DNA from 4 places in the Candidatus Clostridium eludens genome. Region 4 is predicted to be linked to each of the others. Evidence: riboswitches for the same ligand, from Rfam matches in the RefSeq annotation. Region 4 holds a riboswitch; each other region holds the start of a gene.
What was found. A riboswitch is a leader RNA that binds a small molecule or an ion and turns the genes downstream of it on or off. The one in region 4 is predicted to bind S-adenosylmethionine.

Region 1 (7,709 bases), on a different contig from region 4:
GAAAAAGAAGTTGCTTTGGTTATTTCAACTTTTACTAATTTTCCTATAAAAGCTTTATCTCCTTGAAAATTAACCAGTTTTCCAGTTCGGGTCCTTCCCATAAGTTTTGTATTGTCATTTTTACTAGGACCCTCTACTAATATTTCTTCTATTCTTCCTTCATAAACTTTATTCTTTTTTGCAGCAGATTCATTTATTACATCTACAAGCCTGTTAAATCTTTCATGCTTTACATCATCAGAAATTTGATCTTCTATTTTATAGGCAGGAGTACCTTCCCTTTTGGAATATATAAATGTAAATGCGGAATCAAACTCTACTTCTTTTGCCAAGTTTAGTGTCCCTTGAAAATCTTCCTCTGTCTCCCCAGGAAAACCTACAATTATATCCGTAGTTATAGACACTCCTGGAATTTTATCTCTTATTCTACTTACAAGATTTAAATACTGTTCCTTGGAATAATTTCTGTTCATTTTCTTAAGTATGCTGGTAGAACCTGATTGTACCGGCAGATGTATATGTTCACATATTTTATCACACTCTGAAATCACATCTATTACGTCTTCAGTTAAATCTTTAGGATGAGAAGTCATGAATCTGATTCTTTCAATTCCATCTATATTATTAATTCTTTTTAAAAGTTCACTGAATTTTAGATTTGGATTTAAGTTCTTTCCATAAGAATTTACGTTTTGACCTAACAGGGTAATTTCTTTATATCCTTTGGAAACCAACCCTTTTATCTCATTTTCAATATCTTCGGGGTTTCTGCTTCTCTCACGTCCCCTTACATAAGGTACTATGCAGTAAGCACAAAAATTATTGCAGCCATACATTATAGTTACAAAAGCTTTTACATTGCTTTCTCTGTCTATTGGAACTCCTTCTACAATTCCATCCTCTTTATCCTGTATTTCTATTACAGATGTATTTTGCTGCTTTACTGTATTCAAATATTCGGGGAACTTATAAGCATTATGAGTTCCAAATATTATATCTACAAATGGAAATCTTTTAATTATTTTTTCTGCCATATCTTTTTGCTGCATCATACAGCCGCATAGAGCTATTATAAGTTCTGATTTTTGCAGCTTTAATTTTTTTAAAGCACCTAAATTTCCATATACTTTAAGCTCTGCATTTTCCCTTACACAACAGGTATTAAATATAATTAAATCTGCAGAAAATTTGTCTTCTGCTTTTTTATATCCCATTTTTTTTAACATTCCAGATAATTTCTCTGAATCCTCTTCATTCATCTGACACCCATGGGTCTGTATAAAAAAAGCTTTTTCATTTTGGATATTATCTGTATGACTCTTTTGTCCATTCATTCTTTCATTCTCCACTTTATAATTTTAGTTATCTAAAAGTAAATACCAGACTAAATACTCATTTAGTGGCATTTATTTTTAGATGCCATAATACCCTACAATTATATCGTTAATATTTACATATGTAAATATATTATAATTTTAGCTACAATCCCACTTCCTTTTTTAGTTTTTCTCTATTGCCGCTGCAGCGAATTAACTTAAGCATATAAGCTTGCCTTTCTATAGTTTCAAATTTATGAAATATATTAATTTTATCTGTATAAATATTAATATATTCTATAATACTATCTATTAGGTTTTCTTTTGCAATCTCCAGGCTATCACCTTCACCATATACATTAACTTCATTTAAAATTATATTATAAAATCCTTCTCCTGAGTGTATAACTGGCTTAAATCTAAAAAACCCCATTAAAAAATTTATATATGAGGTTTTTATATGATTTACTTCCTCATTTTTCTTTTCATTTTCACCTATGTCTTTTTCTAATATATTATTCAGTTTACTACTGTAGATTTTTGCATCTTTAATATTAAATTTTTCTTCAAGTAAAGCTTTCATATTCTTCCACCTTTTATAATAAAATATTTTTAAATAAATAACAAGTCAACCAAATTTCATATTTTTATTCATTATAATTTATGCAACTACTACAGTCAATGTAAACTATTACGTCTCCAAACGAAGTAATTTTCAGGTTCAGGCGGTGGGATAAACAGCAAGGCTATATTTTTACTATTTTTTATAAATATAGCCTCTAATTTTTCTATTTATACGTCTCTAATATATTTCCATATATATCCTCGATTAATCTAAGTCCTCCGTTATATCCTAAATATCCACAATTTAATACAAGCCTGTGCATAACAGGAAGAGTTATATTTATTCCAAAAGCATTTAATTCTTTAACTATATCTCTATCCCATGAACTTCCTAAAATTAATGGAATATGAGTACCATGGTTATATTTTCTAAGTCTATGGTGTATCCTGCCGTCATCTTCTTCGAAAAACACTTCAAATTTTCTGGTAGAAGATATTTTATTAAATTGATCTTTTATATTGTTTTGATATTTTTCTGGTGTATTGTCCGTTATATACTGTTCACCTGGAAGAATGCCTAGCTCGTTTAGCAGGAATTGACTTATACCAAGTGCATAAAAAGAATCTGTTATATTAAAAAATCTGCCAGGTATACTATATCTAAACTCAAGAAAAAAATCAGTGGATCTTTCCAAATAATAATAGAAATTATCTTCTTGCTTTTTAATAAAATTTTCTACCTTTACAGAATCCAACTTAGCAAAGCTGGCTACTGACCTTAAAAATTTGCTTGTTTCTCTGGCACCTATAGGTGGTGTGGGATAATGCAAATACGGCGTACCATATTTTTTTCTTAATAATTCTGCAGTTTCAATGCCAACCCAGGGAGAAACTACAAGATTGAATTCAGCATCTGGTATTGTACTCCATTCTTTTACCCCGCCTGAATCTGGTCCAAATAATATATTTACTTCAAGTCCTATGCTTTCTAAAAGATACTTTATTTGATTCAAATTTCCTGCCCAGAAACTATCTTGATAAGGAACTGATGCCCACACATTCACAAGTCCACTTTTAATCTTCGGAGTCTTTTCTCCTATAAATTGATCAATTATAGCTTTGATTACCATTTCATGTCCAATAAAATTTGTGCCTTTAAATCCACCTGTTTCAGCATAGACTATGGGAACTCCTTGATCTTTATAATCCTTTGCTACCTGCCCTACGTCATCTCCAACTATATCTGACGTACAGCCAGTGAGTATTACAAATAATTCCCCTTTTAATACTTTAAGGGTACCATCAATAACTTCTCTCAGCCTACTTTCTCCACCAAATACAATTTCTCTTTCCGTGGAATTAGTACATGGAATACTTCCTCCTCCAGAATATCCTGTTCCCTGATATCCAGAATCAGTACTAAGTCCTCTAAAAAGTTTCACACCACACCCAGGACCAGAATGAAGTATAGGTATTCCTCCTTTTATTGCAATTACAGATTGTTGGGCTCCAAGAGTACAATAATGTCTAGGCCCTTCTATCAATTTAACCATAGTTATTTCCCCCCCAAAAAAGCGTCAGGTTTTTGATTAAGCCACCAATCTGTGTACACAAGCTTAGAATGGGCAGCAATATTTTTAACGAATTCTGGAGTTTCAAGTACATCCAAAATTTTATTACCATAATTAATCAGTCCCTGATAACCTAGTGCAAATTGTTCATCACCCATTAAAAATGTTGGTATTCCCAGTTTAGCACCCCATATAGACATACCTCCATGCCGTGCTACAAATATATCTGGTTTTAGCCTATTAAGAGAATTCACCAACTCATATGCCTGTTTATTACATATATTAAAGTGTTTTATATCACCATAAGTTTTAACCGCATGATCTAAACTTTTTCCACTTTCAAGTTTATTATCATAACAAGGATCGTGATGGAATATGGATGAGCCTATAACCTCCATTTTAAGATCTCTTAAAAGAGAAATTAGACTGTGTCCATGGGCTGCACCAGCTGTAATATAGGCTCTTTTTCCACTTAATTTTTCCCTTAACCTTTCAAGTTCCGGATATATCCTATCTTTTTCTGATTTAATTAAATCCTCTACCTCTTTCTCTCTTTTTGTTATTCTTCCAAGTTCTCTAAACCATTTATCTGCTCCTTCTATTCCATAAGCAGGCGGTGCCTTAACTTCTGGTACCCCGTATTCCTGTTCAAGTGATGCGGCTAGATAAGTCCCAAGTGTAGGACAAATCTGTACAGTAGCTGCTGCTTCAGATATTTTCTCCAATTGTGCAATTGTAGAAAATGGAACTATATAATTGGGTTTTAAGCCTATTTTCCCGAACAATTCAGTAAAAATATCACTTCCCCAAAAATTAATTACATTTACCACATCTTCTCTCTTTCTAACCGGTGGTTTTACTATTTTTCTCACTATTCCATGGTATGCAGCATCAAAACCTGTCGTCCAAATTTTAGATTTGAAACCTTCACAAGAAATATACACAACAGGAATTTTAAATTGTTCCTGAGCTTCCTCAGCTACTCTATCTACATCATCACCTATAATGCCGGAGGCACAGGAAGTTGTTATAAAAATTGCATTAGGCTTAAATCTGTCATACGCTTCTTTTATGGCAGCCTTTAATTTTTCTCCTCCTCCATATATAGTGTCATTTTCAGTTAAATTGGTACTTAATATCCTAGCGTTTCTAAGGGGAATATTTCTTTCTATCTGGCCCACCCTATTTGTAAAATTAAAATCCGAAAAATCAGCAGAACACCCCACTGGAGCATGGTTTATAACAACTGCATCTTGTATCATAACTAATTGACACAATGCATTACCTGAACTACAGCCTAGACATTGACTGAAAAAATGTTTTCTGTCACAAAGTCTGCCTTCTTTTGCCATACTACAAAGTTCAGATGCATCCCCATAAAATCCTGTAATGGAGCCAAGTCTTGACTCTCTAATTTCAACCTCTGGTGACTGTAATTTTATATTAATACTCAACATTATTACCTCCTATAGAATTTTAACAAAAAAGACTATGCACAGCCTCAACAAGTGAGGCATGGTACATAGTCTCCAGTCTATCTGGTCAACTAAATATTATTTAAAAACGAAAACTTCCTACAGAGAAACCATAAGAAGTTTGATTACTTTTTACCTTCTCATCTTTCAGGATTTATCCTGCTGGAATTAGCACCATGAAACAAATTCAGGTTGCTGGGCATCATAGGGCCAGTCCCTTAACCACTCTTGATAAGAATATTATTTTATTAAAGACTAAATTAACACTTATTATATTATACATATATTGTTTTGTCAACAATATGCAAATGATTCAAAGGCAATAATATCTTTTTAATATCTAATTTAAATGTCTCTACCTAAAACTGCATATGTTATATTGTTATAATGTAGAATGTATACTCAAATTGTAGCTATAATACTCAAATTGTAGCTATAATATGTTCTTATTTTTTAAGTGTTTTATAACTTTAACAATAGAATGTTTTATTGTGCCATATAATAAAAACATAACTAAAAAAATCACTAGCAAAGAACAAAATATAGTTGGTAGATAGCTTTTCATTACAAATACCTACTTTCTAAATTAATAATAACCCATTTTATATGATATCATATTAACTTAAATTTAAATTATCACTCATCCTTAATCTGCAGCTGTCTTTAATATTTAAAATATTAGCCATTGACAAAAACTTAAATTGGGTATTATAATTACATTAATTTAGTAAAATCTTATCAAGAGAGGTGGAGGGGACTGGCCCTATGATACCCGGCAACCCAAATTTATTTTATTTAACGGTGCCAATTCCAGCAGGTGAATCCTGAAAGATAAGAAAAATAATTTTTAAATTTTCAAGTTGTTTTTCTTATAAAACAACTTTTTTATATTTATAAAAATAATGAATAGATTAGCTGACCAGTAAACTGGAGGTTGGATCCTATTTAGGATGCAACCTCTTATTTTTATACAAATAATTATTTAAGGAGGTCTTATGATGTCAAATGAAGGTTTAAAATTCGACACAATAAAAATAAGAGGAGGTTATAATTCTGAAGAACACAATCATTCCGTGTCAGTACCTATATATGAGACAGCAGCTTTCGACTTGGGTGGAACCGATAGAGCACAAAAATTACTGTCATTTACCGAATTAGGATTCATATATAGTAGATTGAGTAATCCCACTATATAGATATATTAGAAAAGCGCTTAGCTGCTTTAGATGGTGCTGCGGCAGCTATTGCATTAAGTTCAGGAATGGCCGCCATAACCTATACACTCCTCAATGTAGCAGAAGATGGTGGTAGAATACTTACCACCCCTTATTTATATGGAGGAACATTAGATGGACTAAAAAAAATATATCCAAAGCTAGGTATTAAAATAGACAAATTTCATGACATAAATAATGCTGAAGCACTTTCAAAACAGATAAAGCCAGATACAAAAGCCATATTTGTAGAAAGTATCAGCAACCCTAATGCCATTGTAGCTGATATAGAAACTATTGCAAAAGTAGCTCATGATCATAATATACCACTGATTGTTGACAACACACTGGCTACTCCATATCTTCTAAATCCAATAAAATACGGTGCCGATATTGTTATATACTCAGCTACTAAAGCACTTAATGGACATGGAAATGTAATTGCAGGTTTAATCCTTGAAAGTGGAAAATTTAATTGGGGCAATGGAAAATTCCCTCAATTTTTGGAACCTTATTATACTTTAAGAGGTACCGGCAATACTCCAAGAAATTTTATCGAGGTATTTCCTGAATTTCCGTTTATTTCAAGGATAAGACTAAATTATTTAAATTATTTTGGTGCAGCCTTAAGCCCCTTTGATGCATATCTTGTACTTTTAGGACTTGAGACCTTATCTGAAAGGATAGAAAAACAGTTATCAAACACTAAAAAAATAATAGCCTATCTCCAAGAAAATGACAATGTGGAGTGGATAAAATATCCTTCTTTAGTCACCAGCACTTATAAAAAACTCTCAGAAAAATATTTACCGAAAGGTGCCGGATCGGTCTTTTCATTTGGTATTAGAGGTACAGATAGTCAAATAGATGAATTCTTAGACTCAATAAAACTTTTCAGCTACCATACTAATATAGGTGATGCCAGATCTTTAATTATAAATTCACCTAAGACTACACATGGCGAGCTTACACCTAAAGAAAAAGAAATTTCAGACATACCTTATAATACAATAAGACTTTCTATAGGTCTTGAAGATCCAGAAGATCTAATCAATGATTTAGATCAGGCATTTGAAAAAACTTTTATAAAAAAATTTCCAAAAGCATTATAGATATAAGAATGTAAAGGAGTCATTATGAAAAAATTCAAAAAGATATCAATAGTTATATTTATGCTTATAACAGTATTCACCTTTTCTTCATGTGGGGAAAAAAGCAATTCTTCTTCTACGGGAACGGAAAAATATAAATACGGTAAGCTGGAAATCCAGGCTCTTGGAGGTGGAGTGTGCGGTGCTCCAGCTTACATAGCCAAAGAAAAAGGATTTTTTGCTAAGGAAGGATTTGATGTAACTCTTGTAAGTGGAACTTTTGAAGAACAAAAAACTGGACTTGCAAGTGGAAAATTTACTGTTACCAATGGTGACTTTCAATTTTTCCCTTCGGTTCAACAGGGTCTTGATATTAAAGTTATAGGCGGACTGCATAAAGGTTGTATTAAATTAGTTGTACCTCCTAATTCACCAATAAAAACTGCAAAAGATTTAAAGGGAAAGAAAATAGGTGTAG
Region 2 (7,709 bases), on a different contig from region 4:
AGGTCTGGTAGCTATGTTTTTAATAGTTCCCTTAATAACAAAATCCCCATATTTGTTTATATTTGTAGATGTGGAGGTTACCTCCACTGCATTGGTTTTATTATTTTTATCTTCTAAAGCTGCTGAAGTCATTGCCTGTTGAATTCTATCTTTTTCAGCTTTCTCGAAGGAATCCTTTTCAGCTAATATGGTCTGTTTGAAGTTAATTAGCTTCTCATCATTTGGATTGTAGGTAATTCCCTTATTTATGATCTCCAGAGCAGAAGTAAAATTATTGTTTTTTAGGTATTCATTTGCAGTATCATAGGCTACACTGCTTATTCTGTTTCTCAATTCTTTTGCGGTTTCCTTAGCTTCTTCTATATTGTAAGTGGATATTTTAGTAAGTAGTTCAGATAAATCATCTATACTACTTTTGTTATTCATTTCACTTTTTATCTGTATTACATTTACAGCCATTCTTTTGCCTTCTATGTTTTTATTTAGCATAGAGTAAAAAGCTCCTTGCTTATTATATATTAGATTGCTGGCTTCATCCAATTCATTGAAAGCCTGTATGTAATTTTTCTTTTTAATATAGTTGTCTACAACATTTATATGTGAATTTACTGTTTGTCCATCTTGTAAAAATTCTTTATCAGCTTTTAAAGTTTGATTATTAGGTCGTAAATTTAAAGCTTTACTTATTTCTTCATAGGCTTTTGATATATTACCTTGAAGTGCCATACTTTCAGCACTTATCCTTTTCTTTTCTATGTTTTTTGAAAGGGCTATTTCATAAAAGTAGTAACCAGAGGTTATAAATATCACAAATATTATAGATAAAAGAGGAATAATTGTATTCAGATTTTTGTAAAAAGGAAGTTTAGCATGATTTTCAGTTTTACTTTCTTTATTATAACAAGTAACTTTTAGGTTATTTGCACATTTATCTGGGGATAAAGCTTTCATTTGATCTTTTTTTATTGTTTGTTTTAAAGCTTGTCTAATTTTGTGAACTTTAATAGTGCTGCCATTTAAGTTATTTTCTTTTTCTAGGTCTTTTTCCAGCTTAGATCCACAACTGTGACAAAATACAGCTTCATTGGAAACTTCAGTTCCACATTTAGAACAAAATATCATAGTTAGTATTCTCCTTAGCACTGTATTAATTTTGATACTCAGTACAACTATTATATCCTGAAGTATCAAATCTAGATAAATATTGAAGATTAAAGTGTCTTAAATATTTATTACGTTGTATATTTATTGTACCAAAAATTTTATACTTGTACTATATTAATTTTATTATAGCAAGTATTATTACATTATGTAAATATATGTATAAGATGCGTATAAAATATTTGTTTACTGCCTGGATTATAATTTAAAAAATTTTAATTAAAGCATAAAAGGTATAATATTATAATTAAGTAAGTATTGTGTTAAAATATAATAATGAATTTAGTTGACATTTGGTAAAAAGGGAGGTATATAACAGTTGAAATAAATCTATACAAATCTATAAAAATATATTGAATAATACTAAATTTCATGTTTTTCTTATTTCAAGGAGTGATTAACTTGAAATATTATTCAATAGGTGAATTTGCAGAACTAATAGGTAAAACACTCCAAACACTAAGAGCCTGGCACAAAAAAAGGAACTTTTATTCTACATCTAAAACAAAGAAGATGATTAAGGAGTTGTTGGAAGATGATAAAGGCGATTAAAGTACGATTACTGCCAACAGCAGAGCAGGAAAAACAGATGTGGAAGTCAGCAGGGACGGCCAGATATATATTTAATTGGGCATTAAATAAACAAATTCAACATTTTGAGAGAACTGGTAAATTAAATAAAATATCTAATGGTGTTTTGAGAAAAGAACTTACAAAATTAAAACAGACAGAAGAATTTAGTTGGCTTTACCATGTGTCAAATAATATTGCAAAACAGGCTGTTAAAGATGTATGTATGGCAATAGATAGATTTCATAATGAAAGTAAGAAACATGGATATAGGTATAGAGTATCAGCAATAAAAAATGGTAAACCATTAACATTTAGTGACTTTGAAGATTTTCCAAGACTTAAAAGTAGAAAAAAATCAAAAATATCATTTTATAATGATACAGATAAATTAAAGGTTAAAGAAGATAAGGTCTTAATAGAGAAAGTTGGCTGGGTTGAAGTTGCCGAAAAAGGTAGAATACCTACAGGTGTTAAATATACTAGTCCAAGAATAACTAATGATAATAAGTATTGGTATATATCAGTCGGCATAGAAGAAATAGGGCCAATAACAGAAAAAACAGATATATCAATAGGTGTGGATTTGGGATTAAAAGATTTAGCAATAGCTTCAAATATAGATAAACCATTTAAAAATATTAATAAGTCTAAAGAAGTTAAAAGGCTAAAAAAGAAACTTAAAAGAAAGCAGAGACAAGTTTCAAGAAAGTATGAAAAGAGTAAAATTCAAATAGGAAAGGAAGGTGAAAACCGTTATAAATTTGCTAAAACAAACAACATTAAGAAATTGGAGAAAGAAATAAAACTTATTCAAAGAAGGCTTTCAAATATTCGTTTAAATCATATACATCAAGTAACTACCGAGATAGTGAAAATCAAACCATCAAGGATAGTTGTAGAAGATTTAAATGTTAAAGGTATGATGAAAAATCGTCACTTATCCAAAGCAATACAAGAACAATGTTTTCATAAATTCATAAACATTTTAAAGTACAAATGTGAATTTAATAGCATTGAGTTTGTAAAAGCAGATAGGTTTTATCCTTCATCAAAGACTTGTTCATGTTGTGGTGAAATTAAGAAAGATTTAAAACTTAAAGACAGGGTTTTTATCTGTCAATCATGTAACCATAAGATTGATAGGGATAAAAATGCGTCAATAAATCTTTCAAGGTATAAAAAATCAGCATAATATCACTAACAAAATAATGCTGATATGTACTGTTCGTTACGCAGGAATTTAAGCCTTTGGAGCAACATGTCAAACTGGAGTAGTTTTTATAACAAAACAGGCTGTGTTGAATAAGGAAAAATCTCTAAACATTAGATTTTAGTAGATTTTGTGTAACGGTAAATATGTTTGACATAAATATTTTTAATAAAATGAATGAAAAAGAAAAGTATGATAATATGCTTACTATGCTGGAATCTCTTGTAAAAGATGAGTTAGATGATATTTCTAATTTATGTAATTCGGTGGCTCTTATAAAAGCATTAGTAGATAAATTGAATTGGTGTGGGTTTTACTTGATTAAAGATAATGAATTGGTGGTGGGACCCTTTCAGGGAATGCCAGCTTGCAGTAGAATTAAGATTGGAAGAGGGGTTTGCGGCACTTCAGTAAAAGAGAAAAGGATCTTGAATGTAGGTGATGTACATAAATTTGAAGGTCACATAGCCTGCGACTGTGCCTCAAATTCAGAACTTGTAATTCCCATAGTTAAAGAAAATAAGATATACGGAGTACTGGATATGGATAGTCCCGAAATAGATAGATTTAAAGAAGTTGAAGTAGAGTATTTAAAAAAGTGTGTTGAAATTTTAAATAAATATGTAAATTGGGAAAAAGTAGTTTCATTTAAATAGAGTGGGGAGATAGATATGAATAAAAAAGATTTATCAAACATAAGGAAAGAATTTAAATTGGGAAGCTATATGCTTACAATTAAGGAGATTTATAGTATATATTTAAAAAAAGATAATGGAGAAATAATAACCAGAGAGCTGGAATATTTTGAAATGATGGAAGTGGAAAAAAGAGAACTTTATCTAGATAATTTTAAAAAGATACTTACAGGAGCTTTAGACTCCAAAATATTTGAATTAAATTTTAAAAATGTAAGTGAAAAAAAATCAGGGGAAGATACCCAGTATATATTATATGAAGCCTTAAGTAGAGGGGATGGTATAGCTGAATTTGCTGATAAAATAGTAGATAAAATTTCTAAAAATTATACTTATGATACGGATATAGTTATAAGTTTTACAAGGGCAGAATACTATAGTTCCAATAAGACAAAAAAAGAATCCTTAGATGATTGTGTACAAGCTATAGAGGTTATATTATGCAGCATAAATAAAGTTGAAATACCTAAAAAAGTATTAAAATTTGACTATACGGAAATGAGGTTCAAACCTAATTCTACAGTAGATATGATTATAAATTTAAATTCTCCCGTAGAAGGTTTCATGTTTCCTAGTTTTACATCTCAGTATGTAGATGTAAATAAAATAGTATATTATTCTTCAAAATCAAAGAATATAAACAATACTTTTGTAGAAAAAGTATTGGAATGTACTATTAAGCCTACAGCTCTAGAGGAAAAGGAGAGTTTTAATGCGATTTTATGTACAGCACTGGGAGGTAAAATAAAACCCCATATTATGCAGGATATATATGAGATAATAAATGAAAAAATTGAAGAAGAGGAAGAAGAACCTACTTTGGATATAAATGAAGTAACTAGGGTTTTAGAAGAGAGTGGTGTAGAGGACACTCAAATAGTCAGAAGTGCTTTTGAGGAAGTATGTGGAGGAGATTATGAATTTAAAGTGAGAAATGTAGTACCAGATTTTAAAAGTAAATCTATAAAAATAGAAAATGAGAGTACTAATATAACTATAAGCCCTAGAGATTTAAGTAGTGTAAAGCAGGTAGTTAATAAATGGGGTAAAAAGTGTCTATTGATAGAACTTAAAGAGGATATGGTCCTAGATGGACTTGATTTGGAAACAGAGCAAATAGAAAAACATATCTAATATCTTATAAATATAAGGATGTATTTAATAAATACATCCTCATGTAAACTTAATTATAATCCTATTTTTTAAATATGCCAAAAGGTTTTCCTGTAGGTAAAAATTCCCTTCCAAAGTGAGGGTTTAATACAGCAGCAGCGGAACCATAAAAAGCTATAAGTGATGCTAATAATTCAGCTATTCCTGCTAGTTTAATAGAAAACTTTGGTGAAATGCCAAAATAAGTGAGTGCTAATCCTATAAACAAAAAGTTTATAAGAAAGAAAACTAAGAATAGTACCTTGTTGGTCTCAGCTGCTCCTATGGTCATAAATACAGTAAATATCAAGTATGCTATAAATGCAAATCCTAACTGCTTATGATCCATTCCAACTGTAATACCCTTTCCGAATACACCTGCGCCCATCATCCATGTCATGCCTACTGAGAACCAGAATAATGCAAAAGCTCCAAATGCTGTCGCTCCAAAAGTGTTTTGTCTTTTAGAATCGTTGATACAAGCAAATAGTTGGGCAAAACCGCCTAAAAATATGGCCCAGGGAATTATAAGAGAAGTCCCTTCGGTGATGCCAAGCTTCTCTGCAGAAGCTATTAATGTTACCACAGCAAGTCCAAATAATCCTAATGCAGATGGATCGCAGTTGGCAATTTTGATGTGTTGAGTTTCATTTGAATTCATAATAGTCCCCCTTATAAGTTATATTTGTAAAACGCTTACACATACATAATGTATCAAAAAAAAATGCATTTGTAAAGTCAATTTTGAAATTTCATAAATTTAGTTTTTTTTGCCCGGGTGAGAATGGAATTTATTTAATTTTTTATAACAATAGAATTTTTAAGTCGCTAAATGGTTTAGTAGTAGGTATAGGTTATTTCTAATTGAGAATTAAGATTTAACAATGAAGATTGAACTTTGTAAATGTAAATTTCTGGATTTATACGATAAAAAATATTGACATGATTAAGTATTATTGATATAATATTTAATACAATATTAAATATTTAAATGAACTTATTAAGAGAGGTGGAGGGAAAGGCCCTATGAAGCCCGGCAACCAGCATTTTATAATGCAGTGGTGCTAATTCCTGCAGCTTGTAGCTGGAAGATGAGTAAATCATTGGAATTTAAACTCAAGGATTTACCTTGGGTTTTTTATAATTTAACTGAACTTTAAAAGTTGACCAGAAAAACTGGAGACTAAATCTTAACTTATAAATATAAGATCTAGTCTTTTTTGTTTTGGTATATTTAAGTAAGTATTAAAGAAAGGGGGTAAAAAAGGTAGGTATTATGATAAGCATAAGAGATTTAAATAAGACATTTAATACACCTAATGGTAAAGTTGAAGTTTTAAAAAATATAAATCTTAAAATTGAGAAAGGAGATATTTTTGGTATTATAGGATTCAGCGGAGCTGGAAAGTCTACTATGATACGCTGCTTGAACAGACTTGAAGAACCTACCTCTGGTACTGTATTTATTGGAGATAAGGATATTACAGCTATGGGTAAAGATGAACTTAGGGAAGCCAGAAAGAAAATTGGAATGATATTTCAAGATTTTAACTTGTTTCATTCAATGACTGTATATAAAAATGTAGCTTTCCCTCTAAAGATAGCTGGCTATCCTAAAGGAAAAATAAAAGATAGAGTACATGAGATATTAGATTTGGTAGAGTTAAGTGATAAAATAGAGTCCTATCCTGCCCAATTAAGTGGAGGTCAAAAGCAAAGGGTGGGTATAGCAAGAGCTCTGGCCAATGAGCCAGATGTTTTGTTAAGTGATGAAGCTACTTCGGCATTGGATCCGCAAACTACTTATTCTATATTGGAACTTTTAAAAGATATAAATAAGAAACTTAATTTAACTATCCTACTTATAACTCATGAGCTAGATGTTATTAAATATATATGTAATAATATGGCTGTAATCGAAGAAGGTAGTATTGTGGAAACAGGAAGTACAAATTCAGTATTTTTAAATCCTAAAAGTAATACTGCTAAAAAGTTTGTTAAAATAATGGGAAATCTCAGTATGAATTCTGCATGTACTGGAGGTGGGGTAATATGACTGACGATTTTAAATCTTTGATTATGAAGGGATTATGGGAAACCATAGAAATGGTAATTATAGCTGGTGGTATAGCCTTACTTATAGGACTGCCGCTTGGAATTATTCTGGTTGTTACTAAAAAAGGACATATTTTAGAACATGAAAAGTTAAATAAGATATTGGCTACTATAGTAAATGCAGTAAGATCCCTTCCCTCTGTAATATTAATTGTGGTTCTACTGCCATTAGCTAGATTAGTTGTAGGGACTACATTGGGCATGAAAGCAGCCATTGTACCTATATCTATAGGAATATCACCTCTTTTAGCTAGAATTATTGAAACATCATTGGAGCAAGTAGAATGGGGGAAAATTGAAGCAGCCTTATCTGTAGGCGCAAAACCATTTCAGATTATATTAAGGATTTTAATACCAGAGGCCCTTCCTTCTCTTGTAAAGGGAGTTACAATTTCAATTATATCCATTATTGAATTTACTGCCATAGCTGGTGTTATAGGAGCAGGAGGGTTAGGAAGTCTGGCAATACGTTTTGGTTATCAGAGATTTCGTAAAGATATTATGGTAGCTACAGTGGTGATATTAATTTGTCTGGTACAGTTCATACAATTTTCAGGAGACCGTATTTCCAAGCATGTGAATAAAAAAAGGTATAAATTTGATTAATTATTTTTAAGGAGGATAAATTAATATGAAAAGAAAAAGTATAGTATCTTTATTGTTAGTACTAGCCATAGGGCTATTGTCAGGTTGTGGCAGTGGAGGAGATTCAAAAAATACTAGTAGTGGAAATGGCAAGAGTAACAAGGTCACTGTGAAAATAGGAGCAGCAGCAGTGCCTCATGCAGAAATATTAAATCATA
Region 3 (7,709 bases), on a different contig from region 4:
TCCCATCGCTACCACTGCTAACACCCCCATCGCACTCTGTGAAAGCGATTCACACAAAATTAAAAATTTTGGTTCTCTGCTTTTCTATCAAAGTGGGGGATAAGCGCTGCCACGCGCCTGGATAGGTTCTTCTAAAAATTTAAAACAAACTATTCAAATTCATTTTTATAGAACATTTTAATTATAGTACAGGCTTTTCCTTTTTCGTAGAAAAAATAAAAATCATCTGTACATATAAAACTCATAATACTTTTTTTATATTCTATATGGGAAATGGCATTTCTCATTTTAGAACTAAATTCCACAAAGTTATCATATTTTTTAATATATCCTATTATCTTATCCGCAATAAATACTGAAGTTATAGGAGACACACCTTTTATATTTACTCCTACTGAAACATTTTTACTATTTCTCTGACAGGGTATAATAGAATTACCATTTTTAGAATTTGTAGTATCCACATATATTTTACAAAGCTCCATACAGTGACTTTGTATAGTGGAATTTACTTCTTCTTTATCTGTAGCAATTACTACAATATGCTTATCTTCTATATACCGCTTATCATACCTTCCTTTAATAAGAGTAACATTTAAATAATCTTTAATATTCTCAAAATTATATATAAATTTTTCAGCCAATATATAAACCTGGCACCCTTTTAATGCAAAAGTCTTAGATTTTATATAGGCCGCATTTCCTCCACCTATTACAATCACTTTTATCTTACAAGATAAAAGTGAAAGAAGCATAGGCGAATTATTTTCTGAAATGTTTCTTTTCAAATCTACACTTCTTCCTTCCTTTACTAGAATTATATAACTATATTTTAAAAATAAACTGACATTAATATTACAAGTATTATAGCAAAAAAGATCATTATATTAATCTCAGAAAAATACATAAGCTTTATGCTCTCTTTTATATGATTAAAATTTAATTCTATACATTTGTCCCCTATAGTAGGCTTGTAAACTATTTCTCCAAAATATGCATTAGCCCCTCCCAGCTGCACTTTCATGGCACCTGCTGCTGCTGCCTCAGGATAGGCACAATTAGGACTTTTATGATTTTTTCTATCTCTTATCATTATTTTAAAAGTCTCAACTGGATCTCCCTTTACTATAAAAGCAGAAACACACATAAATATCCCTGTAATTCTAGCAGGAATAAAATTAAATATGTCATCTATCTTTGCAGGAAAAAAACCTATATATTTATATTTTTCATTCATATACCCAAGCATTGAATCCATAGTATTTATCCCTTTATACAACATGGCAAAAGGTGCCCCAAAAATAGCTGCATACATAAGTGGTGCTATAACTCCATCTGAAGTATTTTCCGCTACAGTTTCTACACTTGCCCTTACTATTTCATCACTTTTTAAATTAGTAGTATCTCTTCCCACTATGTAAGAGAGTTTTGTCCTAGCTTCTATAATATTCCCTTTTTTTAGGTCACGGTATACTTTTCCAGCTTCCACTGCCAGACATTTAGCTGAAATAGTTGTCCAAATAAGAAATATGTTTACTATTTGATATAAAATTATATTTACTCTTAAAAGCATAAGTATAATAAATGGTATAAAAAAACTAACCATACCAACTATTAATACTATTATACCACCAAACATTTTCAAGGCTTTTTCATTTTTACAGATTTTTCTTCCTTTCTTTTCTAGATAGTTTATAAGTTTTCCTATGTATATTACAGGATGAGGAAACCCACGGGGATCTCCAATTATCCAATCTATTATAACTGCCGCAAAAATATTTATAAAATTAATAATTAAAAATAAAGTAAACAAACTTAATCCCCCTTTTAGCAGTTATCTATACTGTAAACATATAGATAAACTTATACTTAGGCATATGAAAAAATATATAAGATATCCTAAGCATATTTCTCATAAACATACAAATATAATTCCTAATCTTTATACACCCTTTAGCTCTCGTATAATCCATAAAACACATACCATGGTGCTATTGCTACAGCTGTACCTTTTGATTGTTCTCTAAGTAAAAATTCCCTTATTTCCTCTTTATGTAAGGCAAACACCTGTATATCCTCTGCCTCCTCCAGCTGCTGCTGTGGATTTTTATTTTCTTCTAAATTTTCATCTATTTCTATCTTTACCACCCTAACTCTATCTGTTACAAGAGCAGGATTTGAGTAAAGTTCAGGTCCTACAGATTTTACTTTTCCCCTATATCCTGTTTCTTCTTTTAATTCTCTGAGAGCACTTTCAAATAAATCTTCATTTTCTACAAGTCCTGCCGGAAATCCAATAACATACTTGTCAATGGCAGGTCTATATTGTTTTATAAATATATATCTGTTAGATGGTACCAGTTTACTTATTATTATCACCGTACTTGTAGTATTGGTTCTTTCTATACTCTCCCATTTCAGTATTTCATTGTTTTTCCCTGAATAAGTTACTTCTTCTAGCCTAACCCATTTTCCTTCGTATAGTAATTCTTTTGATATTCTTTTCATTCTACATATCCTCCTAATTTTTCAATTTCTTCTCCAATGATCATGAAACCCCTTTTTATATCTTCTTTATTAAGTCTTGAGAACCCTAATCTCAAAGTATCATAGCCTTTGTCATCCACGTAAAATACATCCCCTGGAGTAAATATGATCCTTCTTTCACAACATTTATCTAAGAGTTTTCTGGCATCTATATTTTTTAATTTTACAAATATATGCAGTCCCCCTTCCCCAAGTATTTCTCTATTTTTTATATACTTTCTTGCACATTTTAGTGCAAATTCATACTTTTCCCTATACACTCTTCTAGCCTTTTTTATGTATTTATCAAAATTGCCGCAATTTAGATAGTCATAAAAAACTGCCTGGTCAAGTGAAGAAGTGTGGATATTTCTGGCCCTTTTTACACTTTCCAAGTATCCTATAAGCGTCTTATCCCCTAATATCCAACCTATTCTTATTCCAGGAAATAGTATCTTTGAAAAGCTGCCTATATATATAACACTATTACCAGAGCCACTAAAGGCAGCAATAGGTGATACATGAGCTCCTAAATATCTAAGCTCCTCATTAAAACCATCTTCAATTATAGGTACATTATAAGATTTAAGCATATTATATACACAAACTCTTTTTTCTGGAGACATAACAATACCTGTGGGATTATGATAAGAAGGAACAAAATATGAAATTTTGAATTTATTTTTTTGTAATTCTTTTTCAAGTATGCTTAAATTTACTCCATCCTTCTCCATATCTACACCTGTTATATTAAGCCCGTGCAACTTCATAATCTTAATTGCAGTATTGTGAGTTGGATTCTCACATATTATATTGTCTCCCTTCTCTGTAATACAGGACAATATCAAATCAAAGCCTTCTGTAAAACCATTTGTTATAAGTATGTCCTTTTCCTGTATATCCACACCCTTATTTTCCATATATTTAAGCAAATATTGAATAAGGGGCCTGTATCCTTTGGCATATCCATAATTCAGTACTTTTTCTCCCTCAATAGACATCCTGTTTAAAAATGCCCTCTTAAACTCACCTACATTAAACAGATTTTCATCAGGAGCTATACTTTTAAAAGATATCATTCCCTTCTGCCATTTCGCCTCATGTTTAATTATATCTAATTTTTCTGAAAGTTTTCCATAGTTGTTTATTTCATTCTCCCAGTTTACACTCCACTTTCCCTGAAAATCCACTTTAATATTTGATACAAAAGTACCTTTTCCCTTTTTTATATATACGAATCCCTCATCCTGTAAAAATTCATAGGCATATATTATTGTATTTCTGCTTACATTAAACATAGAAGCCATTTCCCTGGTGGATGGCAGTTTTTCATCACTTCTAAGCAGCCCCTTTAATATCATATCTTTAATATAATCCTTTACCTGTACATATACAAGCCTATCTTTATCTATTTTAATATTAGAGAACATAATAAATTTCACCTCAACTATATTTTTACACAATTAAATGAAGAAATAAATAAAGAATAATACCCAGTTAAATACTTAAAAGGTACTATTCTTTATTCTATGAGGTGTTTTGTGTTAAAATTATTTATTTTTTAAAATGCCGGAACTATACTTCCCTTATACTTTTCGTTTATAAATTGTTTAATTTGTGGATCATTCACAGCTTTTGCTAAAGCTTTAATATAAGGTTTATCTTTATCTTCTTTTCTAACAGCAATTATATTGGCATAAGGTGAATCTTTTGATTCTATAGCAATGGCATCTTTTGTTGGATTTAAATTTGCCTCTAATGCATAATTTGTATTTATAACGGCTGCATCTACATCTGATAAAATTCTTGGAAGCTGCGGTGCATCAACCTCTTGTATATTTAAGTTTTTCTTGTTCTCAGTTATATCCAGTTTTGATATGGTGTCTCCATCTTTTACCTTTATGAGTCCTTTAGCAGCCAACAACTTTAAAGCCCTGGCTTCATTTGTAGCATCATTTGGTACAGCTATTTGTGCTCCATCTTTTAACTCACTTAAACTCTTAATCTTATTTGAATAAACCCCCATTGGTTCAATATGCACTTTAGCAACATAAGTCAAGTCTGTGTTATTCTTTTGATTAAACTCTTCTAAATATGGTATGTGTTGAAAAAAGTTTGCATCTATTTCTCCTGACTCTAAGGCTTTATTTGGAGTTACATAATCTGTGAATTCAACTATTTGCAGGTCATATCCTTCCTTTTTCAGTATAGGCTTAACCTTTTCCAATATTTCTTTGTGAGGCTGAGGAGATGCCCCTATCTTTATTGTAGTTTTGTCCTCATTTTTACTTGTGCTGCCTTCACTTTTTTGTGAGCCGCACCCAACTAGTGCAAAAATAACTATTAATGATAAAATAGCGGTTAATATTCTTTTCATTTCTTATTCCTCCCTTATGATATTAGATTAAAAATAATAAAGCCCGAGGATAACCTCGAGCTAAAAATCTCAAACTATCCCCTATCTTTCAGCTTACGCTGTAGGAATTAGCACCAATGTATTATAAAATAATACTGGTTGCCGGGCTTCATAGGGCCAGTCCCTCCACCACTCTTGATAAAGCTTATATTAAATTCATAACTTACAGAATAAATTATAGCATACAATTTAATAATGTCAATACCATTTCAAAAACATAATAAATTCATATTAATTCCTCTAAAAAACCACTATTAAATTGAAATATTGATAGTGTGGTTCTTTAATATTTTAATTAAAATGTATATTATTATATTAAAGAGGTTTTACACCAAAATCAAAAAATAGGAAAATAAAGTTGATATTGGAGGAATTAATAATATGAAAATAGGAATCATAATGGGAGGTATATCTTCTGAAAGAGAAGTTTCCCTAAATTCAGGAAAATCAATAATAAACTATATGGATAAAAACAAATATGATATTATACCTATTGTTATAGATAAAAAAAGTGATGTAATGGAGAAAGTGAAGGATATAGATTTTGCATTTATTGCACTTCATGGCAAATTTGGTGAAGATGGTATAATTCAATCTGTTTTTGAAACTATGGATATTCCCTATTCAGGCTGCAGCCCTCTAACCAGCGGTATTTGCATGGATAAAGACATAAGTAAAAAATTACTGTGCTCTGAGAATATAAACACTGCCAGCTGGATATGTACTAAATCCATAGAAGATATTAACTATAAATACTTAGAAGAAATGGGATACCCTGTAGTAGTAAAACCCAACTGTGGTGGCTCAAGTGTAGCCACTACTATAATAACAAAAAGTGAAGATGTAGAAGCTGCCGTTCGCCTTGCTTTGAATTATGATACAGAAGTTATGATTGAAAAATATATAGCAGGTGATGAAATAACCTGCTGCATATTAAATGGAACTACCCTTCCAATACTTGCTATAAAACCTAAAGGCAACTTCTTTGATTATACTTCGAAATATGCAGATGGGGGCTGTGATGAAATAGTAGTAGAATTTGAGAAACCACTGCAAAATGAAATTGAAGAAATATCCAGAAAGTGCTGGAATCTTTTCAAGTGCAAAGGATACGTTAGAGTAGATATGATACTAGAAAATAAAATTCCCTATGTGCTTGAACTGAATACTCTACCAGGACTCACTAAAAATAGCCTCTTTCCTAAAAGTGCTAATGCAGTAAATATATCTTTTACAGAATTATTAGACAAAATAATTCAATGCTCTCTGTAAATTTTAAGAGTATCTGAAAATAAATAACTAGCATGCTGGCTAGTTATTTATTTGAATATACCCAAAATATCACCATTTTAATGTACATCCTGTTTTATGTTCAAATTCTGCTTTTACATTATCTAAATTTTCTATATTTACGTTCTCTAATTTTAGTTCTAAACTTAAATTCACGCTATTAAAGGATGGATTTTTCTTTAATTTTATATTCTCTCTTTTACAAATATCTGCCGCTATTTTTATTATTTCATTTTGGTTTGCACTGCTTGATGCGCTAATATTCCACCCTGTAATATTAGCTAAATGCTGAATATGTGTTTTATACTTTTCTCCAATTACAGAACTTATAAACGAAAGTTCTATATATTTTTCATCAGAACATGATTTGATACCTTTTCTGTAGGGTTTGAATTCCTCTTTACTAAAAAACTCTTCAATTAAATTTAAAGCCTTATTTTGTTCCATAGCTTCACATCTGCCAGAAGCTTTCATATAAATATGCTCTGTACTTCCTTTTACTCCAGCTTCAGCACATTCAATTAATAAATTTAATCCCGTAATATTTTGAAATTCCTTTAGCTTATCTTCTCCTACAACATATATAGAATTTGTTATTACTACTGCCTGCCTCTGCTCCAACCTATAAGATATCTTTTTAATAGAAACATCCTGTAAAATTCTATTTACAATTTCAGAGGCTGCATTTATATTTACAGTATTACTTATCTCTACTTTCCAGCCTACTTGCTTTTCAAACTGTTCTATTTTACTATGTATATTTTCATGTACCACAGCCGGAAAATCAAAATTTAGAATTACTTTTTTTTCATCATACATAAAACTTGCTTTTTTAGGATTAAAGCAACTAAAATATTTATTGGTAAGTTCTCTTAATTCATTTGGTTTAAGTTCTTTTCTCTTTAGGCTTTCTTGAATTACATCCTCACTTTTACACTTAAACAAAAATAATCTTCTATTGTCACTTTCAAAATAAGGAGAATTCATTATAATTCTTTGAAAATTCTCTAAAGTATTTTTCACTTTATTGTTTCCATTCCATATATAATTCATCTCTTCTGTGGTAAAGAGCTTTTCTCCATAGTTAACCGATACAAATTTCCATAATTTTTTCATGTTATTTTCATTTAGTTCCTCATCACAATTCATAACTTTATCCAAAGACTTTTTCCATTGTTTCCTAGGCTTATTTATATTCATCTCATAGATTTCACTGCATTTAGGTGCATAAACTTTTCCCCTTACTTCTGAGGAAAGCTGCCTGCAAAAATTTTCTATTACACTTTCATTTCCATGAACTATAAATATATTCCCAGGATTCAAAAAACTTATAAGTGATTTTATTTCACTTTTATCACTGTGAGCTGAAAGTCCCACATTTTTTACTGTACAATTTACAGGAACTGTTTTTTCATTTATATATAATTTCTTATCCTTTTCTTCTTTCAAAAGATCCAAGAGCTTTCTTCCCGGAGAT
Region 4 (7,709 bases):
TTCATCATATTTTACTATCAATGCATTTTTCCAAAAGTACAGCCGCGGCTCCTATTGAAATTGCATCCTTTTTGAAATACCCTTCTCTTTTAAATGTGACTTTTTTAGGAACACATTTTACACATGTTTCATAAAACAGATCAAAATTAATTAAAGCTCCACTTAATATAATACAATCCAAATCTAATAAGTTGATATAAAGTTCTATGCTTTTTCCAAACTTATATGCAGCATCAAAAATTATCTTTTCAGACAGTTCATCATTCTTTTGGGCTGCAGAGCACACCTTATTAAAATCAACATCTTGATTTGTATTGATAAGCATATGTTCAAAAGCATATTCATTATCATCTGCTGTTCTTATAATTCTCCCTTGTAAAATTGTCCCTTCTCTTACTCTCAATCCACAATTAAAATAAGCTAAATTTTTGAATTGCTTTCCAGTACCATACAAATACTCTGCAATAGCAGCCGAATTTGCGCCACTTTCACTAACTATACTACATTCTAATCTCTTTTCAATCATTTCACCTATATCTATATCATTCCATATGTCTGTTTCAATTCCAAGTCCCACTCCAATAAGGTCAACAAACTCCAAATTTAGCTCTACATAAGCATTCCTTATAATTTTTACAACTTCTTCCACAACCTCATCATATGAATTAGGAGCATTAGTATAAAAACTTTTTTTATAAAAAATTTCCATCCTTAAATTCACTATAGAAACTTGTACATAAGTTTTAGATATGTCTATCCCTATGATATAAAATCTACATATGTTTATATCATATAGAACAGGTTTTCTACCTCCTGTAGATTCTCCTATACATTTCTGTACTATCATACGTTTTTTTTCTAGAGGAGCCATCATTCGATTCAATGAAGTCAACTTCATTCCTGTTCTAAGCAAAATTTCATTCTTAGTCATAGCTCCATTTTTTTGAATTAAATTAAATAGATCTTTTTCATCAGAGTTTAAATCTTTAAATAATTTATAACTGTCCACCATAATAATCATACCTTATTAACATCTTATACTTTTTACTATTTTATCATACAAAATAACATCCTACAAAATTATATCTAAACTATTAAAAATATTGGATTTTAAATATAATTATAAAAATTAAGCACAAAAAAACTTATCATTATAATAAACTGAAATATGGATCTATGTCAATAGTATAGTACTTTTTTAATGAAAAACACTCTTAATAGTGTAAAATTTCAAGAATTTGATATATTTCAGAATAGAAACCTATTCATTTTAAAAACGATATTTCTCAATATAAATTTTTACTATAACCCCCTAAATATATATTATTGACAATATTAATTTAAGTATGTTAGTATTTAAATAATTAAATATTAAATTCTTATCAAGAGAGGTAGAGGGACTGGCCCTGTGATACCCGGCAACCTGATTATTTCAATGGTGCTAATTCCAGCAGGCATGTATTTGCTTGACAGATGAGAAACTTGAATGAAAGACTTTCTTGTAGCTCATGGCAAGAAGGTTTTTATTTTAGTTATAAGTTTATGTTTTCTTTTTACCAAAATAGTCAAAACATTAAATGGTATAAATTTTCTTATGCTATTTAACATCAAAAATAAATGAGGAGGACGTCATGAATATAAAAATAAATGGAGAACCTAAAGAAATAAAAGATGAATTAACAGTAACAGAAATTTTAAAAATTGAAAATGTGGAAATGCCAGATATGGTTTCAGTACAATTGAATGATGAATTTGTGGACAGGGATAACTTTTCAAGTACTGTATTAAAAGAAAATGACAAAATAGATTTCTTATATTTTATGGGTGGTGGAACTTTTGAATTACAGTGAAGAACAAATAGAAAGATACTCAAGACACATAATCTTATCAGAGGTTGGCGTAGAAGGTCAAGAAAAACTTCTTAATTCCAAAATACTTATAATTGGAACTGGAGGTCTTGGAGCACCTGCGGCCATGTATCTTGCAGCTGCAGGAATAGGAACCCTAGGTCTTGTAGATGGAGATGTCGTAGATCTTTCCAATCTTCAAAGACAGATAATACATGAAACCAACGATGTAGGAAAACCTAAAGTTCAATCAGGTAAAGAGACTGTAAACCGCCTAAATCCTGATGTAAATGTAATTACTTATAACGAATTGGTAGACTCTCATAATATCTTAGATATTATAAAAGATCAAAATTACGATTTTATTATAGATGGTACCGACAATTTTCCAGCTAAATTTTTAATAAACGATGCTTGTGTTCTTGCAGAAAAACCCTTTTCTCATGCAGGAATAATAAGATTTAACGGACAACTCACCACATACATACCAAACAATGGTACACCTTGCTATAGATGTATTTTTCAATCGCCGCCACCTGCTGGAGTAGTACCTACCTGCAGAGAAGCAGGTGTGCTAGGTGTTATGGGGGGTGTAATAGGCACTCTCCAAGCAACGGAAGCAATTAAATATTTGCTTAATCTTGGAAATACTCTGGCTGGATATCTTTTAACTTATAATGCACTTACTATGGAATTTAGAAAAATAAAACTAGGCAAAAATAAAAGCTGTGGAGTATGTGGACAACATCCTACCATAAAAAATCTTATAGATTATGAACAAGCAGCCTGTGACTTAAAGACAGGTCAGCTAAAAGGGTGATTATATGATTTATATAGATAAATTAGAATATGAAAAAGTTGTAGAACAAGCAAAAAATGAATTTCCTAATGAATGCTGCGGATACTTGGCAGGAAGTACATCCGAAGAGGATATATTTATAAAAAAAATATATCCTTTAACAAATACAGATAAAAGCAGTGAACATTTTTCCATGGATCCCAAAGAACAGTTCAATGCTTTAAAATCTATAAATAATGCGGGACTTAAGATCGTCGGGAATTATCACTCACATCCTTATTCCCCCTCCAGACCTTCTGAAGAAGATAAAAGACTTGCTTTCGATACTGAAATATTATATGGAATTTTATCACTTGAAAAACCTGAGCATGTATTTAATCTATTTAAAATAGACAAAGACAAAAATGTGGAAAAACTTCAATATAAAATTGTTTCACATTTTTAAAAGTAAATTAGTGGGAGTGATATTTATATGATAGCTATAAATGAAGATAACTATAAATCTATAGAAGACATTAAGGATAAATCAGAACAATATAAGTCGGGTACAATAGACCCTTTAAGATTCAAGGCTTTTAGAGTTTCTATGGGGGTATATGAGCAAAGAACAAAGGAAACTTATATGGTAAGAACCAGAATACCCGGTGGTGTTATAAACTTAGATCAATTTAAGCATATAAGTGAGCTGGGAAAAAAATATTCCCAAGGTAAAATCAGATTTACTTCAAGACAGGATATTCAATTTCAAAGTGTCAATTTAGAAGATATATACCCTATAATGAAATCCCTTATAGAAGTAGGAATTATTACAAAAGGTACTGGAGGAAATACTGTAAGAAATATAGCATGTTCCCCTCTTTCCGGGGTTTCATTAGATGATGTATTTGACGTAACTCCTTATGTAAAGGCTGCTACTAATTATTTAATAAAAGATCCAACTACAATGAATCTTCCTAGAAAATATAAAATAGCTTTCTCAAATAGTAATGAAGACACCGCAAATGCTACAGTATCAGATCTTGGATTTATAGCTAAAATATTAAATAATAAAAAAGGATTTGAACTATATGGAGGCGGTGGATTTGGAGGAAGCCCCTCAGTGTCTTTAAAATTAAAGGATTTTATAGAAGCAAAAGATATTCTCTATTATATACAAGCCATGAAAAATCTCTTTGAAAAGGAAGGAGACAGAACCAATAAAAGCAAAGCCAGAATAAGATTTATAGTTAAACGGCTGGGACAGGAAAAATTCATTGAATTATTTAGCGAAGAAGTAGCCAAATTAAAATCATCTGTAAATCTAGATGTAGACGTGGACGAAAATGAGTTTTTATTAAATACCTCAGCTAATATAGTAAAAGAGGTGAGTGTGTCTAAGGAACTTGAAAATATATTGTTTCCTCAAAAACAGTCAGGGTATTATTCTGTTTATATACATCCACAAAGTGGTCATTTAAGCACAGATAATTTAGACAGTATGCTTAAATTTGTAAAAAATTTGAATTACAAAACATCCATTAGAGTAACAAATACTCAAGGGTTTTTTATAAGAGATCTTAAAGAAGATGATGCTAAAAAGTTAGTGGATATAATTAAAGATTTTACTTCCATTTATAATATAGATAACTCCCTCACCTGCGTTGGAGCTTCCACTTGCCAGTTAGGACTTTGTCTTTCACAAAATCTCTTAACTGCCATAAAAGAAGAATTCAAAAATACTTCTCCAGAAATAAAATCATCTCTTCCAAGATTATATATATCAGGATGTCCTAACTCTTGTGCCCAACACGAAAAAGGACAGATAGGACTTCATGGAAGAGCCAGGAGAACTGAAGGAGGACTTATACCTATGTATTCCGTTTCTCTAGGCGGAAAAGTGGGTTCGGGATGTGCTAAGATGGGCGATGCCTTTGGAGACATTCCAGCTAAAAAGGTTCCTGCATTTCTCCATGAGTTATCCAAATTAAAGATTGCTTCAAATTATGAGGATTTTTACGAATTTTTAACCTACAAATCTTCTGACATAAAAAAACTGATAAGTCAATACACAAATGTTGAAAAATTCATTAATGAATCAGATATTTTCTTTGATTTCGGAGCTTGTGAGAAATTTTCCCTAAAAGATCGTGGACCTGGTGAATGCAGCAGCGGAGTAATGGATGTAATTAAACTAGATTTATCAAATGCTAAATCTTCTCTGGATAAATATATAAAATCTAAAAAAATTGAAGACCTTTATGCATCCGCAGTATCCTCTGCCAGGACACTTCTGGTACTTAGGGGAATAGACACAAATAAGCCTAGGGAAATATTTAAAGAATTTCAGAAGGCCTTTATAGATACAGGCTATGTTAAATCTTCAGTAAAGGAACTATTTGAAAATCTGATAGATTATAAACTTGGTGATTTAGAAGATATATCTGATAAATTTTCTGAAATAGAATATTTATATAAGAAAGTTGATGCACTGTATCAGTCCTTAGATGGAAAACTTGAAATAACACTTCCTAAAGAAGAACAAACAGATGCAACATCTCATGACAAGAAACAAATTAAGGAAAAAGATAATTATGAGATCATAGACTTTAGAGGTGTAAAATGCCCTATGAATTTTGTAAAAGTTAAAATTGAATTATCTAAAATTAAGCCAGGTGAAAAAAGAGGCTTTTATATAGATGATGGTGATCCAATAAAAAATGTTCCAGAAAGTATCAAGAAGGAAGGACACAAAATAATTTCCATAGATACAAATTATGATGGTTATAACCTTTTAGTTGTAGAAAAATAATATCTAAGTTCACAATCAGCTGACGTAATTGTGTTTTTATCTGAACGCTACCACTTCTAACACTCCCATTCAAAGTGGGAGATAAGAACTGCTGCGTACCTGGGATAAGTTCTTCCCCTAAGGGATAGCGTATTCTAAGTGCTAAGGACACTAAGAATACTGTTAATAAGATTCAGATGGAGAAAAACATTTAGTATGGGAAAACTCTACCTGAATCTTAGAATCACTTGATTATGTCAGTTGTAATAAATTGAGGTGAAACTATGAAATTTAATACTAAACTTATACACGGAAACTTAAAAACAGACACAACAGGAGCCACAAATGTTCCTGTATATCTATCAAATGCTTATGCACATAATAGTGCAGAAAGGCTTGAGAACATATTTAAAGGCAAAGAAATGGGTTATTCTTATACGAGAATATCAAATCCCACAGTTACTTCTTTTGAAAGAAGGATTGCCAGCATAGAAAATGGATTAATTGCTACATCTACTGCATCCGGTATGAGTGCCATCTATCTTTCAATAATGAACATAGTAGAACCTGGAGATGAAATAATTGCATCTACTGGTCTTTATGGAGGTACCTATACATTAATAAGAAACTTAAAGTTGTTAGGAATAAAAGTACAGTTTTTAGAAAATATAAATGAAGTAACCTTAAAAGATGCTATAAATAAAGATACCAAATTAGTTTTCACAGAAACCATAGGTAATCCTAAATTGGATGTTCTAGATATAGAAACCGTATCAAGAGTTTGCAAAGAAAATAACATAATTCTAATTGTAGATTCTACTATGACTACCCCTTATCTTATAAAACCTTTAGAGTATGGTGCTGATATTGTAATACATTCAACATCTAAATATATAAATGGTACTTCTAATTCCATAGGAGGGATTATAGTAGATGGTGGTAGTGATAAATATAGTGCTTCAAATTACAAAAACTTTAAAAATTACACTAAAAAATATGGAAAAATGGCATTTACAGCTAAGCTAAAAGAGACAATAGAAAGAGACATAGGTCCCGCCCTCTCCCCTTTTAATGCATTTTTAAATCTTACAGGAATAGAAACTCTTTCCCTTAGAATGAAAGAACATTGTAAAAATGCTTTAATTGTTGCTGAGTATTTAAGCCAAAATAATAAAGTAGTTGATGTAAGTTATCCTGGCCTAAAAAGTTCCAGATACTATAATTTAATTGAAAAATACTACAAAAATGGAAGCGGCGGTATTTTGACCTTTAGACTTGAAAGTAAAGAAAAGGCTTTTAAGTTTGTAAATAATTTAAATCTCATTTTAAATCTTACAAATATAGGTGATACTAAGTCCATAATAATTCACCCTTCATCCACTATATGTGCTAACAACACTCAAGAAGAAAAAGAACAAATGGGAGTTTATAATGATTTACTCCGTTTATCCGTTGGAATAGACGATTCTGAGGATATAGTTGAAGACATTGAAAATGCCTTAAAATATATTTGAAATTTCTTTTATTTTCACACTGGTGTTTTCTTTTAAATATTTCTTTACTTTTATTCACAAATATACTATTTTATTCATAGTATACATTGTAAATAAATTTACGGAGGTACCTAATGAGCATTAGCGATTCTAATGACAACATTAGTAAAGAAAATTTTGAAGATTCCTATGACTTTGACCCCCCTATATATTGTCCATACTACTCAATGCCCTATGATCGATCAATGGAGGATGAATATATGGACCTAGCTCCAGATGATGATGACTTTGATGATGATTTTGATGCCGGATATAGGCGAAAAAACCCTAAAGGTCCTAAAGGTCCTAGAAGACGCAGGCGTAGACGCAGACGTAGACGTAGAATCCATCACATGCCTTACTCTATGGCATTCATTCTGCCAGTAGTACTGCCATATGACGGCTACGACGATTGGTATTAATACTAAAAAATACTGCTCACTCCATAAAATTTACTTAGTTTAGAATAGTATAAAAGATAAGCACTAGTTTATACCAGTGCTTATTTTTCATATTATAATTCTTCTAAAATATTTCTTTAAAAATCTCTCATTTATCCCCCAAAACATTTAAATACAATTAAATAATCTTCCTAATACATGCTCAAGTTAAACAAATTACTATTCTTATGTATTTTAAAGTAACAAAACATTATATTAAAAAATAACCTAATATTATACACAGTTTTATAAAAAATAGAAATTCACAATAAATAATAGACGGAGGTTGTTTACATGTATTGTATTGATGCTGGAAGTAATTAT

Region 1: another riboswitch for S-adenosylmethionine. It lies ahead of ACJDU8_RS12585 (O-acetylhomoserine aminocarboxypropyltransferase/cysteine synthase family protein); the one in region 4 lies ahead of thiS (sulfur carrier protein ThiS).
Region 2: another riboswitch for S-adenosylmethionine. It lies ahead of ACJDU8_RS14230 (methionine ABC transporter ATP-binding protein); the one in region 4 lies ahead of thiS (sulfur carrier protein ThiS).
Region 3: another riboswitch for S-adenosylmethionine. It lies ahead of ACJDU8_RS20285 (MetQ/NlpA family ABC transporter substrate-binding protein); the one in region 4 lies ahead of thiS (sulfur carrier protein ThiS).

What each region holds. Positions count from the first base shown of each region.
Region 1 is NZ_JBJHZX010000017.1:70,405-78,113, forward strand. Features, by position in the region: gene miaB (tRNA (N6-isopentenyl adenosine(37)-C2)-methylthiotransferase MiaB) at 1-1,334, opposite strand, end outside; gene ACJDU8_RS12570 (hypothetical protein) at 1,480-1,899, opposite strand; gene ACJDU8_RS12575 (nitrogenase component 1) at 2,105-3,433, opposite strand; gene ACJDU8_RS12580 (nitrogenase component 1) at 3,436-4,908, opposite strand; SAM riboswitch class I at 5,064-5,164, opposite strand; SAM riboswitch class I at 5,659-5,764, shown strand; partial or broken gene ACJDU8_RS12585 (O-acetylhomoserine aminocarboxypropyltransferase/cysteine synthase family protein) at 5,925-7,252, shown strand; gene ACJDU8_RS12590 (ABC transporter substrate-binding protein) at 7,277-7,709, shown strand, end outside.
Region 2 is NZ_JBJHZX010000020.1:87,506-95,214, forward strand. Features, by position in the region: gene ACJDU8_RS14200 (FxLYD domain-containing protein) at 1-1,122, opposite strand, end outside; partial or broken gene ACJDU8_RS14205 (MerR family transcriptional regulator) at 1,564-1,641, shown strand; gene ACJDU8_RS14210 (RNA-guided endonuclease InsQ/TnpB family protein) at 1,697-2,926, shown strand; gene ACJDU8_RS14215 (GAF domain-containing protein) at 3,091-3,600, shown strand; gene ACJDU8_RS14220 (DUF4317 family protein) at 3,616-4,773, shown strand; gene ACJDU8_RS14225 (acetate uptake transporter) at 4,835-5,452, opposite strand; SAM riboswitch class I at 5,786-5,889, shown strand; gene ACJDU8_RS14230 (methionine ABC transporter ATP-binding protein) at 6,068-6,847, shown strand; gene ACJDU8_RS14235 (methionine ABC transporter permease) at 6,844-7,512, shown strand; gene ACJDU8_RS14240 (MetQ/NlpA family ABC transporter substrate-binding protein) at 7,538-7,709, shown strand, end outside.
Region 3 is NZ_JBJHZX010000040.1:9,731-17,439, forward strand. Features, by position in the region: gene ACJDU8_RS20265 (NAD(P)-dependent oxidoreductase) at 150-788, opposite strand; gene cbiB (adenosylcobinamide-phosphate synthase CbiB) at 833-1,813, opposite strand; gene ACJDU8_RS20275 (NUDIX domain-containing protein) at 1,954-2,508, opposite strand; gene ACJDU8_RS20280 (aminotransferase-like domain-containing protein) at 2,505-3,956, opposite strand; gene ACJDU8_RS20285 (MetQ/NlpA family ABC transporter substrate-binding protein) at 4,088-4,903, opposite strand; SAM riboswitch class I at 4,982-5,087, opposite strand; gene ACJDU8_RS20290 (D-alanine--D-alanine ligase) at 5,324-6,214, shown strand; gene ACJDU8_RS20295 (MBL fold metallo-hydrolase) at 6,284-7,709, opposite strand, start outside.
Region 4 is NZ_JBJHZX010000007.1:131,685-139,393, forward strand. Features, by position in the region: gene ACJDU8_RS06845 (ROK family protein) at 5-1,021, opposite strand; SAM riboswitch class I at 1,377-1,480, shown strand; gene thiS (sulfur carrier protein ThiS) at 1,632-1,850, shown strand; gene ACJDU8_RS06855 (HesA/MoeB/ThiF family protein) at 1,837-2,667, shown strand; gene ACJDU8_RS06860 (M67 family metallopeptidase) at 2,672-3,091, shown strand; gene ACJDU8_RS06865 (sulfurtransferase TusA family protein) at 3,119-5,434, shown strand; gene ACJDU8_RS06870 (O-acetylhomoserine aminocarboxypropyltransferase/cysteine synthase family protein) at 5,698-6,927, shown strand; gene ACJDU8_RS06875 (hypothetical protein) at 7,167-7,367, shown strand; gene ACJDU8_RS06880 (sulfide/dihydroorotate dehydrogenase-like FAD/NAD-binding protein) at 7,680-7,709, shown strand, end outside.